Regions from separate parts of the Stenotrophomonas sp. YJH_SMC_14-1 genome, predicted to be linked through region 2. Evidence: predicted binding sites of a transcription regulator. Region 2 holds the regulator's gene; the other holds the start of a gene.
The links. The regulator HrcA, encoded in region 2, represses chaperone genes, less so after heat shock. The targets are predictions, from matches to a motif close to TTNGCACTCNNNNNNNNNGAGTGCNAA.
Positions count from the first base shown of each region.

Region 1 (6,550 bases), on a different contig from region 2:
CGCTGGACGGGCGTGCCGAACCGCTGCGCTTCGTGGTCGACAGCGCGGCAGGCGCCACGCTGGTCGATGACCGCGTCGTGCGGCGCTACGGTCTGGGAGATGCGGATGCGGAGGTATCACGGGCCCAAGGGGCAAGTGCAGCCTCCGCGCGGCTGCAGCGCATACGCAGAACGTCCTGGCAGCTGGGCAGTTGGCAGCTGCAGGCCCAAGCCATGAAGGTCGATCTGTCGTCGTTGCCGAAGGACGATGATCCGGCCATTGACGGCTTGATCGGCAACGATCTGACCGGACGCTGGGATACCCGTTGGGACTTCGGCCGCAATCAACTGGCGCTGTGGACACCCGGCGGATTGAACCTGGAAGGACCGGGTTGCCAGCCCAATGCGCTGCCCGGACGCACTGACGGCCTGCGCCAGTTCGGCTTCATCATGCTTGCACTGGGCGCGCCCGCGGTGGACGCCATCGCCGTGGTCGACACCGGTGCCGCGCAGACCGTCCTCAACGCCGAAGCAGCCCGCGCACTGGGGCTGCGCACCGACGGCAGCGACGCACGGGTGCGGGTGCGTGAAAAGGGCACCGAAGGCCTGGGCGGCGGAAAGCAGGCAACCTGGCTGTACACCCTGCCCGGCATGGCCGGCAACGGCTGGCAGCACCCCTCGATGGAGGTCCGCATCAGCGAACTGCCAGTGTTCAAGGCGATCGGCCTGGAGGGCCGGCCGGCGCTGATCCTTGGTGCGGATGCAATGCGCGGCGGCCAGGTGGACATCGGTGCCGGCGCGTCCCGGATCTGCCTGCGCCGGCCGCAGGCCAGCTGACATCCGGCAATGACGCCAGCGGCAGCCTGGCATAGCATCACCGTGCGCCCCACCAGGAGTTCCACGCATGTGCCGTGCTGCCCTGATGTTGCTGACGCTGTTCCCGCTGGCCGTGCTGGCTGCACCTCCCCCGGTACCCTCGCCAGCCCGCATCGATGCCGAAGCGCAGCGGTTGATGCAGGCCGCACAGGCGCGCGGCATGGCACTGGCGGTGATCGACGGCGGAAAGGTGGTGCACGTCGCCGCCTACGGCGAGCGCAATACCGCAGGCGAACCACTGCGCACCGATACGGTGATGTACGCCGCCTCGCTGACCAAGATGGCATTCGGCCATCTGGTCGCGCAGCTGGCGCAGGACCGCAGGATCGATCTGGATGCCAGCATCGCCACAGCGCTGGACAAGCCGTTGCCGGACTATCCGCCCGAAACGAAGAAGTACGCCGACTACCGCGTGCTGGCCGATGATGCGCGCTGGCGCCAGCTCACCCCACGCCTGCTGCTCAACCACGCCAGTGGCTTTGCCAACTTCGCGTTTCTTGAACCGGACGGCCGGCTGAAGTTCAACTTCGATCCAGGCAGCCGCTACGGCTATTCCGGCGAAGGGCTGATCCTGCTGCAGTTCGTGATCGAACGCGGACGGCTGGGCGAGGATGTGGGTGCGTTGATGCAGCAGCGGGTATTCGACCGCTTCGGCATGACCCGCACCAGCATGATGTGGCGCGGGGACTTCGCCACCAACCTGGCCGACGGCTGGACCATGGAGGGCACCGCCGAGCCGCACGATGAGCGCAGCCGCGTGCGCGCGGCCGGTTCGATGGATACCACCATCGCCGACATGGCCCGTTTCGCCGCCGGCTACGTGCGCGGCGATGGGCTGTCAGCGACGATGCGCAAGGAGCTGGTGCGGCCGCAGCTGCCGATCACCACCGCCAGCCAGTTCCCCACCCTGCAGCCGGAGCTGCCGAAGGCGCTGCAGCGCAAGGACCTGGCGACCGGCCTGGGAGTGGTGACGTTCCGTGGCCCGCAAGGCGCGGGCTTCTACAAGGGTGGCCACGATGATGCGGTCGGTAATACGCTGGTGTGCGTCGAGCAGCAGCAGCGCTGCGTGGTGATCCTGGGCAACGATGTGCGCGCCGAGGCGACCTTCCCGGCGCTGGTGGCCTTCGTGCTCGGCGACATCGGCGTACCGTGGCAATGGGAGTACGGCGCTGCGAAGGCATTCGTGAAGTAGATCCACGCCATGCGTGGATGACCTCCCTTCAACGCGCCTGCTCGAAGAACATCAGGTAGACCAGCCGCCCATTCTCCGGCCGGTCGCCGAAGGCCGGGCCGGCGGTATGCCAGAACCACGGGCGCAGCAGCACCAGGCGGTTGAAGCGCATCGGGATGCGCATGGTCATTTCCCACTGGCTGTCGTCGACGCTGTCGCGCTCGATGATGTCCCGATGCATGTCGCCGCCGTTGGCGTAGCCCAGCGCAGCCAGCTCGTAGGCGTTCAGCGCCATGCGCTCGGTGTTGGTGCGGCGATGGCGGAAGAACTCGGTACCCCCTTCGCAGTGCTCCGGGGCGCTGAGGTAGAGGATGCCGGACCAGTGCGAATGGTCGGTGTGCACCTTGGCGCGACCCACATCGCTGGCCAGGGTCAGCCGGAACTTGCCGTGCGACTGCAACGGATTGACCGGCCGCAGCGGCTCGTTGACCAACCGCGACGCGGCCTCGGACAGGCCGTCCAGCTCCAGCCGTTCGAGCGAATTACGCCCGGGGAATGCCCCCTCCTGCGCCGGGTAGGTCAGGCCCAGCCCGGCCTGGCGCAGGCCGTGTGCATCGGCTGGAGAGAGGAAGTCGTCGACGACGATGAACGAGGTAGGCATGGTCTGCGAGCGTAGCGACGCGGCGCCATGGCGGCAACCGGGCAACAAAAAACCCCGCCTCGCGGCGGGGTTTTTCCGTGCATCGGGGAGACGCGCCGGCCAGGGCCGGCAACGTCCGACGCGGGCGTGGGCCTTAGAAGTCCATGCCGCCCATGCCACCCATGCCGCCCATGCCACCGGCGCCGCCCATGGCCGGCTCGTCCTTCTTCGGAGCTTCGGCAACCATGGCTTCGGTGGTGATCATCAGGCCAGCGATCGAGGCCGCGTTCTGCAGCGCCGAACGGGTCACCTTGGTCGGGTCCAGGATGCCGAACTGCAGCATGTCGCCGAACTCGCCGGTGGCGGCGTTGTAGCCGAAGCTGCCGGTGCCTTCCTTGACCTTGTTGATGATGACCGACGGCTCGTCACCGGCGTTGGCAACGATCTCGCGCAGCGGGGCTTCCATCGCACGCAGGGCAATCTGGATGCCGTGGTTCTGGTCTTCGTTGGCGCCCTTCAGGCCGGCCAGCGCGGTGATCGCGCGGACCAGGGCAACGCCGCCGCCCGGAACCACGCCTTCTTCAACGGCCGCACGGGTGGCGTGCAGGGCGTCGTCGACGCGATCCTTCTTTTCCTTCATTTCGATTTCGGTCGAGGCGCCGACCTTGATCACGGCAACACCGCCGGCCAGCTTGGCCACGCGTTCCTGCAGCTTCTCGCGGTCGTAATCCGAGGAGGTGTCCTGGATCTGGGTCTTGATCTGCGCCACGCGTGCATCAACGTTGGCCTTGTCGCCGACGCCGTCGATGATGGTGGTGTTCTCCTTGGAGACCTGCACCTTCTTGGCGCGGCCCAGGTCCTTGATGGTGGCCTTCTCCAGCGACAGGCCGACTTCTTCGGAGATCACGGTGCCGCCGGTCAGCACGGCCATGTCTTCCAGCATCGCCTTGCGACGGTCGCCGAAGCCCGGGGCCTTGACGGCCACGACCTTGACGATGCCACGGATGGTGTTGACGACCAGGGTGGCCAGTGCTTCGCCTTCAACTTCCTCGGCCACGATCAGCAGCGGCTTGCCGGCCTTGGCGACGCCTTCCAGCACCGGCAGCAGGTCACGGACGTTGGAGATCTTCTTGTCGTGCAGCAGGATGAACGGGTCATCCAGGTCAGCGGTCTGCGACTGCTGGTTGTTGATGAAGTACGGCGACAGGTAGCCGCGGTCGAACTGCATGCCCTTGACCACGTCCAGCTCGTTGTCCAGGCCCGAGCCTTCTTCAACGGTGATGACGCCTTCCTTGCCGACTTCCTTCATCGCGTCAGCGATGATCTGGCCGATCGACTCGTCCGAGTTGGCCGAGATGGTACCGACCTGGGCGATCGCCTTGTCGTCGGCGGTCGGCTTGGAGATGTTCTTCAGCTCGGCGACGGCGGCCGAAACGGCCTTGTCGATACCGCGCTTGAGGTCCATCGGGTTCATGCCGGCGGCAACGGCCTTGGCGCCTTCGCGGATCAGGGCCTGGGCCAGCACGGTGGCGGTGGTGGTGCCGTCGCCGGCATCGTCGTTGGTGCGCGAAGCAACTTCCTTCACCATCTGCGCGCCCATGTTCTCGAACTTGTCAGCCAGTTCGATTTCCTTGGCGACGGAGACGCCGTCCTTGGTGATGGTCGGGGCGCCGAAGCTCTTTTCCAGCACGACGTTGCGGCCCTTCGGGCCCAGGGTGGCCTTGACGGCATTGGCGAGAACGTTGACGCCGCGCACCATGCGCGAACGGGCGTCTTCACCGAAACGAATATCCTTGGCAGCCATTGCATTTACCTCATTGGTAGCGCCGGACGATGCCCGGCGGCTGGGAGTTTGGGATCAGGTTGAAACAGGTCGCGCCGAGGCTCAGCCGATGACGGCGAGCACGTCGTCTTCGCGCAGGACCTTGTATTCGACGCCTTCGCTCTTGTACGAGCTGCCGGCGTACTGGCCATAGATGACCTTGTCGCCGACCTTCAGCGACGGCGCGCGCACGTTGCCGTTGTCCAGCGGCTTGCCCGGGCCGACGGCCACGACCTCACCCTTGGTGGACTTTTCCTTGGCCGAGTCGGGGATGACGATGCCACCGGCGGAGATTTCGTCGGCTTCGATCGGCTTGACCACAACGCGGTCGTGCAGCGGCTTGATGCTCATAGGAGACCTCTTAAGTGATTGATTGGTCTAAAAAAGTCCGGCGATGTTAGCACTCACCCCAGGCGAGTGCCAGAACCGCACGTGAAGAAACCCGACAACGTCGGGAGCAGGGCAGAGATGGAGCCCCGCCGCCCCCTTTCAAGGGCGGAATGAAAAAATTTTTTCCACCCGCGCGCCTCGGCCAAGGCGTCGGTCCTGGACAATTTCGGTGACAAGCGTCGCACTGTCAGATATCTGACGTTCATTTACGACAAAGTGTCACTGGATCGGCCTTAGGCTCGGTCACGCATTCCCAATCACAAGGAGTAGTCGATGCGATTGCTGTCCCCGCTTGCCGCCGCCTGCCTGCTGGCACTGGCCGCGGCGCCGGCCCAGGCCGAGGTCTTCATCAACGAACTGCACTACGACGACAGCACCGCCGCCGGTGACGTCGGCGAAGCCATCGAAGTGGTCGCTACCGCAGGTGAAGACCTGTCCGGCTACCGCCTCTACCTCTACAACGGCAGCAATCCTTCGGCCGCCACGGTCTACGCCAACAACCCGGTCCCGGCCGGCACCGCCGCCAGTTGCGGCAGCGCCAGCATCGCCGTGGTCAACTACCCGACCAACGGCATCCAGAACGGGCCGAACGACGGCATCGCCCTGGTCGACGCCAGCGGCAAGGTGGTCCAGTTCCTCAGCTACGAGGGCGCCATCACCGCCTCCGGTGGCCCTGCCGCCGGCATGACCAGCCAGAACATTCCGGTGGCCGAGACCAACAGCACGGCGCCGGGCACCTCGCTGCAGCTGACCGGCAGCGGCAACCAGTACGCCCACTTCACCTGGGCCGAGTCGGCCAGGCAGACCTTCGGCAGCTGCAACAACGGCCAGACCTTCAGTGGCGGCGGCACCCCGGGCCCGAACACGCCGCCGTCGGTGTCCACCACCACCCCGGCGCAGGGCAGCAGCACCTTCCCGGCCGCCGCCGATCTGGAAGTGGTGTTCAGCGAGACGGTGAACCTGGCCAGCGGCGCGTTCGCGCTGAGCTGCGGTACCTCCGGCAGCGTGCCGCTGACCTTCCCGGCCAGCGGGCGCAGCGTGAAGCTGTCCACCAACACCGCGCTGGTGGCCGGTGAAGCCTGCCGCTTCGACATCCGCGCCGCACGCATCACCGACCTGCAGGGCGCACACCCGGCGGCCGACAGCCGCATCGCCTTCACCGTGGCCAGCACCGGCGGCAATCCGGACCCGGGCAACCCGGGTGTGCCGGCCGGTTACTACTCCAAGGTCAACACCAGCAGCCCGAGCCAGCTGCGCTGCTCGCTGCACGCGACAATCAAGGGCCACACCGCCTACCCGTACAGCGGCTCGGGCACCAGTACCTGGACCATCCTGGAGATCGCCGACGAGGACCCGAACAACCCGAACCGCATCCTCGACGCGTATCGCAACCGCAGCTACGCCAAGGTGACCGATCGCGCCGGCAGCGGCAGTGGCCTGAAGTACAACCGCGAGCACACCTGGCCGAACTCGCTGGGTTTTGCCACCACCACGGGTGACAAGGGCCTGCCGTACGCGCCGTATACCGACACCCACATGCTGTACCTGACCGATGCACAGTGGAACGCCGACCGTGGCAACAAGCCGTTCGGCAAGTGCGACGCCAGCTGCGGCGAGCGCGCCACCGAGGCCAACAACGGCCAGGGTGGCGGCAGTGGTGGCTATCCGGGCAA
Region 1 is NZ_JCAFVK010000011.1:22,692-29,241, forward strand. Features, by position in the region: gene AC5P9P_RS18475 (aspartyl protease family protein) at 1-815, shown strand, start outside; gene AC5P9P_RS18480 (serine hydrolase domain-containing protein) at 883-2,046, shown strand; gene AC5P9P_RS18485 (DUF6445 family protein) at 2,075-2,686, opposite strand; gene groL (chaperonin GroEL) at 2,820-4,469, opposite strand; gene AC5P9P_RS18495 (co-chaperone GroES) at 4,551-4,838, opposite strand; gene AC5P9P_RS18500 (endonuclease) at 5,151-6,550, shown strand, end outside.
Region 1: a site for HrcA is predicted at 4,885-4,911, ahead of AC5P9P_RS18495 (co-chaperone GroES). Genes of this name have one in related genera too.

Region 2 (6,550 bases):
AGGTCGATCACCGCGTCGAACGGCCCGTCGGTGCGCAGCCAGGCATTGAGCTGGCGGCGCAGGGCGTCCTTGTCCGGGTGGTAGTAGTCGTCCAGCGGCGTGCCGGGCAGGGCGCCGGCGAACGGCATCAGGGTGGCGCCGAGGATGCGTAGACCCCGCCGATGGGCCTGTTCGGCCAGGGCGCGGTAGCCTGCCTGCAGCTCGGCAAGCGTGGGCCGCGCCTGCTTGCGGGCGAAGGCGGTGCCGGGCCAGCTGATGTCGTTGATGCCGATCAGCACGATCACGCTGGACACGCCAGGCTGATCCAGTGCATCGCGTTGGAAGCGGGCGAGCGCGGATTCCCCCATGCCGTCGCGCAAGAGGCGGCCACCGGAGATGCCGGCATTGACCACGGCGATGCCCCGCGGTGCCAAACGCGCGGCCAGATGGTCGGTCCAGCGCTGGTCCTGGTCGAGGCTGGCGGTGGCGCCGTCGGTGATCGAATCGCCGATCACCACCACGCTGCGTGCGCTGGTCGGCGCCTCGACCTCGATGCCGGCCAGGAACAGGCGGGCCGTGGTGCTGCTGGCCCCGCTCAGTGCCTGGGCCTGGCTCTGGTCGCCAGGCGCAATCCAACTGGTCTGCCTGCCCTCCCAATGGAACGTCTGTACCGGCATCGGCCCCGGCACGAAGACGCTGACCTGCAGCGCCTGCCGGTCAGCCGTGGCCAGTGGCAGCGGATCGCTCAGCCGTTCCTGCCCGGGGCCGATCAGTACCCCGGGCTGGCCTTCGAAACTGAGCGGCTGCGGGGTGTCCCCCGCCCGGGCGGCCACGCTCGCCGCCCCGATCCGCAGTGGTTGAGTGCCGTAGGCATTGCTCAGCCGCACTCGCAGCCGGGGCCCGCCCAGGCTGATACGTGCCGTCTGGCGGAAGGTCTGGTCCTGCAGAGCGGCTGGGACCAGGGTCGGAAACAGGAATTCCGCGCCCCAGACCGGTTGCGGGCTGGCCTGCCAGCTGGCGACCCAGTGTGGCGCAGGGGCGTCGCTGGCGGCGCTGGCGGCACTGGACAGGCCGATCAATGCGGTTGTGACGAACTGGCTGAAACGATTCATCGGGCAATCCCGGGTGGAGGGAAGGCCATGGTGATTCCGTGCTCATCTGTGAACTAGACTGCGCATGGACAATCATCTATGAACTGGATTCATTGCCATGGCGCGCTCCGACATCAACCGATCCGGCGAACTGGAAGTGTTCGTGCGGGTGATCGAGACCGGGGGCTTTTCCGCAGCCGCCCGAACGTTGGAGATGACCCCGTCGGCGGTCAGCAAGCTGGTGGCGAGGCTGGAACAACGGCTGGGGACGCGCCTGCTGCAGCGTTCCACCCGCCAGCTGCAGCTGACTCCCGAGGGCTGCGCGTTCTACGAGCGCGGCCTGCGCGTGCTGGCCGACCTGGACGAGGCCGAGCGCTGCGCCAGTGCTCACGCCGAGCCGCGTGGACGCCTGCGGGTCAATTCCAACGTGCCGTTCGGCCAGCATTTCCTGTTGCCGTTGCTGCCGGCGTTCCTGCAGCGCAATCCGCAGGTAGGCGTGGACCTGACCCTCAACGACGAGGTGATCGACCTGCTGGAGCAGCGCACCGACGTGGCGGTGCGGGCCGGTCCGCTGAAGAGCTCGAGCCTGGTGGCGCGGCGGCTGGGCGCGACGCGGATGATGATCGTGGCTGCGCCCGCCTACGCGCAGCGGCATGGACTGCCGCGCAACGCCGAGGAGATGCAGTCGCACAACCGGCTGGATATCGGCCATGCGCGCGCGATGCAAGGCTGGCCGTTGCTGCAGGACGGGCGCGAACGCATGCTGCTGCCCAGTGGCAACGCGCGCGCCAGCAACGGCGATGCGCTGCGCCAGCTGGTGCTGGGTGGGTTGGGCATGGCGCGGCTGGCAGCATTCCAGGTGCAGCAGGATATTGCCGCCGGGCGCCTGCTGCCGGTGCTGGAAGAGGCCAACCCCGGTGACCTGGAAGAGGTGCACGCGGTGTTCCTGGGGCAGGGCGGCTACCTGCCGCTGCGGGTGCGCGCGTTTCTTGATTTCCTGGTGGAGAACGTCGACCTGACGCAGCCACGGGGGTAGTGCCGGCCGCTGGCCGGCAACCTCACGATCTTCGCCCACCCGTGTTGGGTTGCTGGCCAGCGGCCGGCACTACCGCGCGGAAGCCGGGCCTATGCCCGGCTCGGGCGGCGTTACACCTGCAGCAGCTTGCGCGCGGCGGCGCGCGCTTCCTTGCTCACTTCCACGCCGCCGAGCATGCGCGCCAGCTCTTCCTCGCGCGCCTTGCTGTCCAGCTTTTCCACGGCGCTCTGGGTCATGCCTTCCACCGGGGCCTTGCTGACCCGGTAATGGGCATGGCCCTTGGAGGCAACCTGCGGCAGGTGGGTCACGCACAGCACCTGGCGCTTCTCGCCGAGCGCGCGCAGCTTCTGGCCGACGATGTCGGCTACCGCGCCGCCGATGCCGGAGTCGACTTCGTCGAACACCATGGTCGGTACGGCATCCAGGTCCAGCGCGGCCACTTCGATGGCCAGCGAGATGCGTGACAGTTCGCCGCCGGAGGCCACCTTGCGCAGGGCGCGCGGCGGCTGGCCGGCATTGGCTGCGACCAGGAATTCCACGCGCTCGGCACCCTGCGGGTCGGGCTTGCCGGCGTCCTGCGGTTCCAGCTCGATCAGGAACTGGCCGCCGCCCATGCCCAGCTCGGCGATGATGCCAGTGGTGGTGGCCGACAGCTCGGCAGCAGCGCTGCGACGGCTGGCGGTCAGCACTTCGGCCTGTGCGCGCCAGGCGGCGGCGGCCTTGTCGATCTCGCCGGCCAGGCGCTGCAGGCGTTCGTCGGCGCCGCGCAGCTGTTCCACTTCGGCGTGCATGCGCTCGCGCTGCGCACCCAGCTCGTCCATCGGCACGCGGTGCTTGCGGGCCAGGTCGTGCAGACGGCCGAGGCGGCGCTCGTTCTCCTCGAACTGTTCGGGGTCGGCGTCGAGGTCGTCATGCACCCGATCCAGCAGCGACAGGGCTTCGTGCAGCTGGATCGAAGCGTTCTCGATCAGGCCATCCACCTCGCCCAGGCGCGGGTCGTGCTCGATCAGGCGCGACAGCTCGTGGCGCACCTGCTGCAGCAGGTCCAGCGCGGAGCTGCCGTCGTCGCCGTTGAGCTGGTTGCTGGCGGCCTGGCAGGCGCTCAGCAGGGCGCTGGCATGGGCCTGGCGGCGGTGGCTGGCGCCGAGTGCGGCAATCGACTCCGGCTCCAGGTCTTCACGGTCCAGCTCGCGCAGCTGGTGCTCCAGGAAGCCGATCCGGTCACTGACGTCGCCCTGTTGCGACAGCGCCAGCGATTCATCGACCAATGCCTGCCAGGCCGCGGCGGCGCGTCGCACCTGGCGGCGTTCGTTCTCGTTGCGCGCATAGGCGTCGAGCAGGGCCAGCTGCGACGGGCGCGTCAGCAGGGCCTGCTGTTCGTGCTGTCCGTGGATCTCCACCAGCAGCGAGGCCAGGTCGCCCAGCTGCGCCAGGGTCACCGGGCGGCCGTTGATCCAGGCCCGCGAACCGCCATCGGCGCGGATGACCCGGCGCAGCTGGCACTGCTCCTCGTCGTCCAGCTCGTTGTCGGCCAGCCACTGGCGTGCAGCCTGCAGCTGCTCCAGCGCAAACTCGGCCGAAAGCTCGGCGCGCGCGGCGCCGTGGCGGACCACGCCGCTGTCGGCGCGCAGGCCGGACAGGAAGCCCAGCGCGTCGACCATCAGTGACTTGCCGGCGCCGGTCTCGCCTGAAACCACGGTCATGCCTGGCCCGAACTCCAGTTCGGTGGCGCGGACGACGGCGAAATCCTTGATCGAAAGATGTCTGAGCATGGGTAAGGGGGGTATCAGCAGCCGCGCAACGCTAGCACGCGGGCGAGGGAGGTCCAATGACTTGCCAAGGTGATGCGCCGCCATTATCTAGTGTCCGTGTCTCACAGGTTGATTCCATGCACGGTTCTCCCGACCAGCTTGCCCCGCGTGCGCGCCATCTGCTGCGCACGCTGATCGCGCGTTACATCCAGGACGGCGAGCCGGTCGGCTCGCAGACGCTGGCGCGCGTGGCCGGGCTGGAGGTCAGTCCGGCCACCATCCGCAACATCCTGGGTGACCTGGAAGACCTGGGGCTGCTGGCCTCGCCGCACACCTCCGCCGGGCGCGTCCCGACCGCACATGGCTACCGGGTCTTCGTCGACAGCCTGCTGCAGATGCAGCCGCCGGGCGAGGGCGAACTGGCCCGGCTGCGCCAGGAACTGGCTGGCGGCGGCAGCACCCAGGCCCTGCTCGGCAGTGCCTCGGAGCTGTTGTCGGCGATGAGCCACTTCGTCGGCGTGGTCAGCGCGCCGCGACGCGAGCAGTTCGCCTTCCGCCAGATCGACTTCGTGGCGCTGGACGGGCGCCGGGTGCTGGCGATCCTGGTGTTTGCCGACAACGAGGTGCAGAACCGCGTCATCGAGACCCGCCAGGAGTTCGCACCGGGCCAGCTGGAGCAGGTCGCGAACTACCTCAATGCCCATTTCGCCGGCCTGCCGATGGCCGAGATCCGCACCCGCCTGCTGCTGGAACTGCGCGATGCCCGTTCCGAGCTGGAACAGCTGCTGGCGCACAGCATCGAGCTGGCCGAGCAGGCCCTGCAGCCGGCGGCCGACGACATGCTGGTGGCCGGCCAGACCCGCTTGATGGGGGTGCAGGACCTGTCCGACCTGGAGCGCCTGCGCGAGCTGTTCGAGCTGTTCTCCAGCAAGCGCGAGATCCTGCAGCTGCTGGAGCGGACCATCCAGGCGCCCGGCGTGCGCATCTTCATCGGCGAGGAGACCGGGATGATGCCGCTGCAGGGCGTCTCGCTGGTCACCGCCCCTTACACGGCCAATGGCCAGGTGCTGGGCGTGCTGGGGGTGATCGGCCCCAAGCGGATGGCGTACGACCGCGTGATCCCGCTGGTCCAGGCTACCGCCGATGTACTGGGCGCGGCGTTTTCGCCAGCCGGCCGCCCGCCGGGAACATCCGACGCTTGAAACGCAGCATCCCGCCCACACTAGGGTGGGTGGAGGCGGAGATTGACCGCCAGGGACCCAGACATGAACCACGAACAGCCAGATATCGAATCCCAGCAGAGTGCCGCCGATGCGGCCGCCACCGCCGGCGTCAACGACGAAGTCGAGCGCCTGCGCGCCGAAATCGAACAGGTCAAGGCCGATGCCCTGCGTGAGCGCGCCGACCTGGAGAACCAGCGCAAGCGCGTTGCCCGTGACATCGAACAGGCCCGCAAGTTCGCCAACGAGAAGCTGCTGGGCGATCTGCTCCCCGTGTTCGACAGCCTGGATGCCGGCCTGAAGGCCGCCGGCGACGACCCGCACCCGCTGCGCGAAGGCCTGGAGCTGACCTACAAGCAGCTGCTGAAGGTGGCCGCCGACAACGGACTGGTCCTGCTGGACCCGATCGGCCAGCCGTTCAACCCGGAACACCACCAGGCCATCAGCCAGGTGCCGACGCCGGGCGCCGCCCCGGGTAGCGTGGTGACCGTGTTCCAGAAGGGCTACCTGCTCAACGAGCGCCTGCTGCGGCCGGCGCTGGTGGTGGTGGCCGCCGATTGATGGACCAGGCCGGGCTTTGCCCGGTCCCGGTTGTGCAAGGCCATGCCTGGCAAGGTTTTCCAGGCGCTGAACACAGCGTTCGGGAGACGGCTTGAATGTTCCACGAGCCTCCCCCACATCGTATTCATCCACCGGCCGAACGGCCGGACTGACACCAACAAGCATCCTCAGGAGTCTCCCCCATGGGCAAGATCATTGGTATCGACCTCGGCACCACCAACTCGTGCGTGGCGATCATGGACGGCGGCAAGGCCCGCGTCATCGAGAATTCGGAAGGCGATCGCACCACCCCGTCGATCGTCGCCTACACCAAGGACGGCGAAGTCCTGGTCGGTGCCTCGGCCAAGCGCCAGGCCGTGACCAACCCGAAGAACACCTTCTACGCGGTGAAGCGCCTGATCGGCCGCAAGTTCACCGACGCCGAAGTGCAGAAGGACATCGCGCACGTCCCGTACAGCATCCTGGCCCATGACAATGGCGACGCCTGGGTGGCCACCAGCGACGGCAAGAAGATGGCCCCGCAGGAAATCTCGGCCAAGGTGCTGGAAAAGATGAAGAAGACCGCCGAGGACTTCCTCGGTGAGAAGGTCACCGAAGCGGTCATCACCGTGCCGGCCTACTTCAACGACAGCCAGCGCCAGGCAACCAAGGACGCCGGCCGCATCGCCGGCCTGGACGTCAAGCGCATCATCAACGAGCCGACCGCGGCCGCGCTGGCCTATGGCCTGGACAAGGGCGACAACAAGGATCGCAAGATCGTGGTGTACGACCTGGGCGGCGGCACCTTCGACGTCTCGGTGATCGAGATCGCCAACGTCGACGGTGAAAAGCAGTTCGAAGTGCTGGCCACCAACGGCGACACCTTCCTGGGTGGCGAAGACTTCGACAACCGCGTCATCGAGTACCTGGTTG
Region 2 is NZ_JCAFVK010000001.1:887,224-893,773, forward strand. Features, by position in the region: gene AC5P9P_RS04400 (SGNH/GDSL hydrolase family protein) at 1-1,091, opposite strand, end outside; gene AC5P9P_RS04405 (LysR family transcriptional regulator) at 1,189-2,106, shown strand; gene recN (DNA repair protein RecN) at 2,217-3,878, opposite strand; gene hrcA (heat-inducible transcriptional repressor HrcA) at 3,995-5,059, shown strand; gene grpE (nucleotide exchange factor GrpE) at 5,123-5,638, shown strand; gene dnaK (molecular chaperone DnaK) at 5,821-6,550, shown strand, end outside.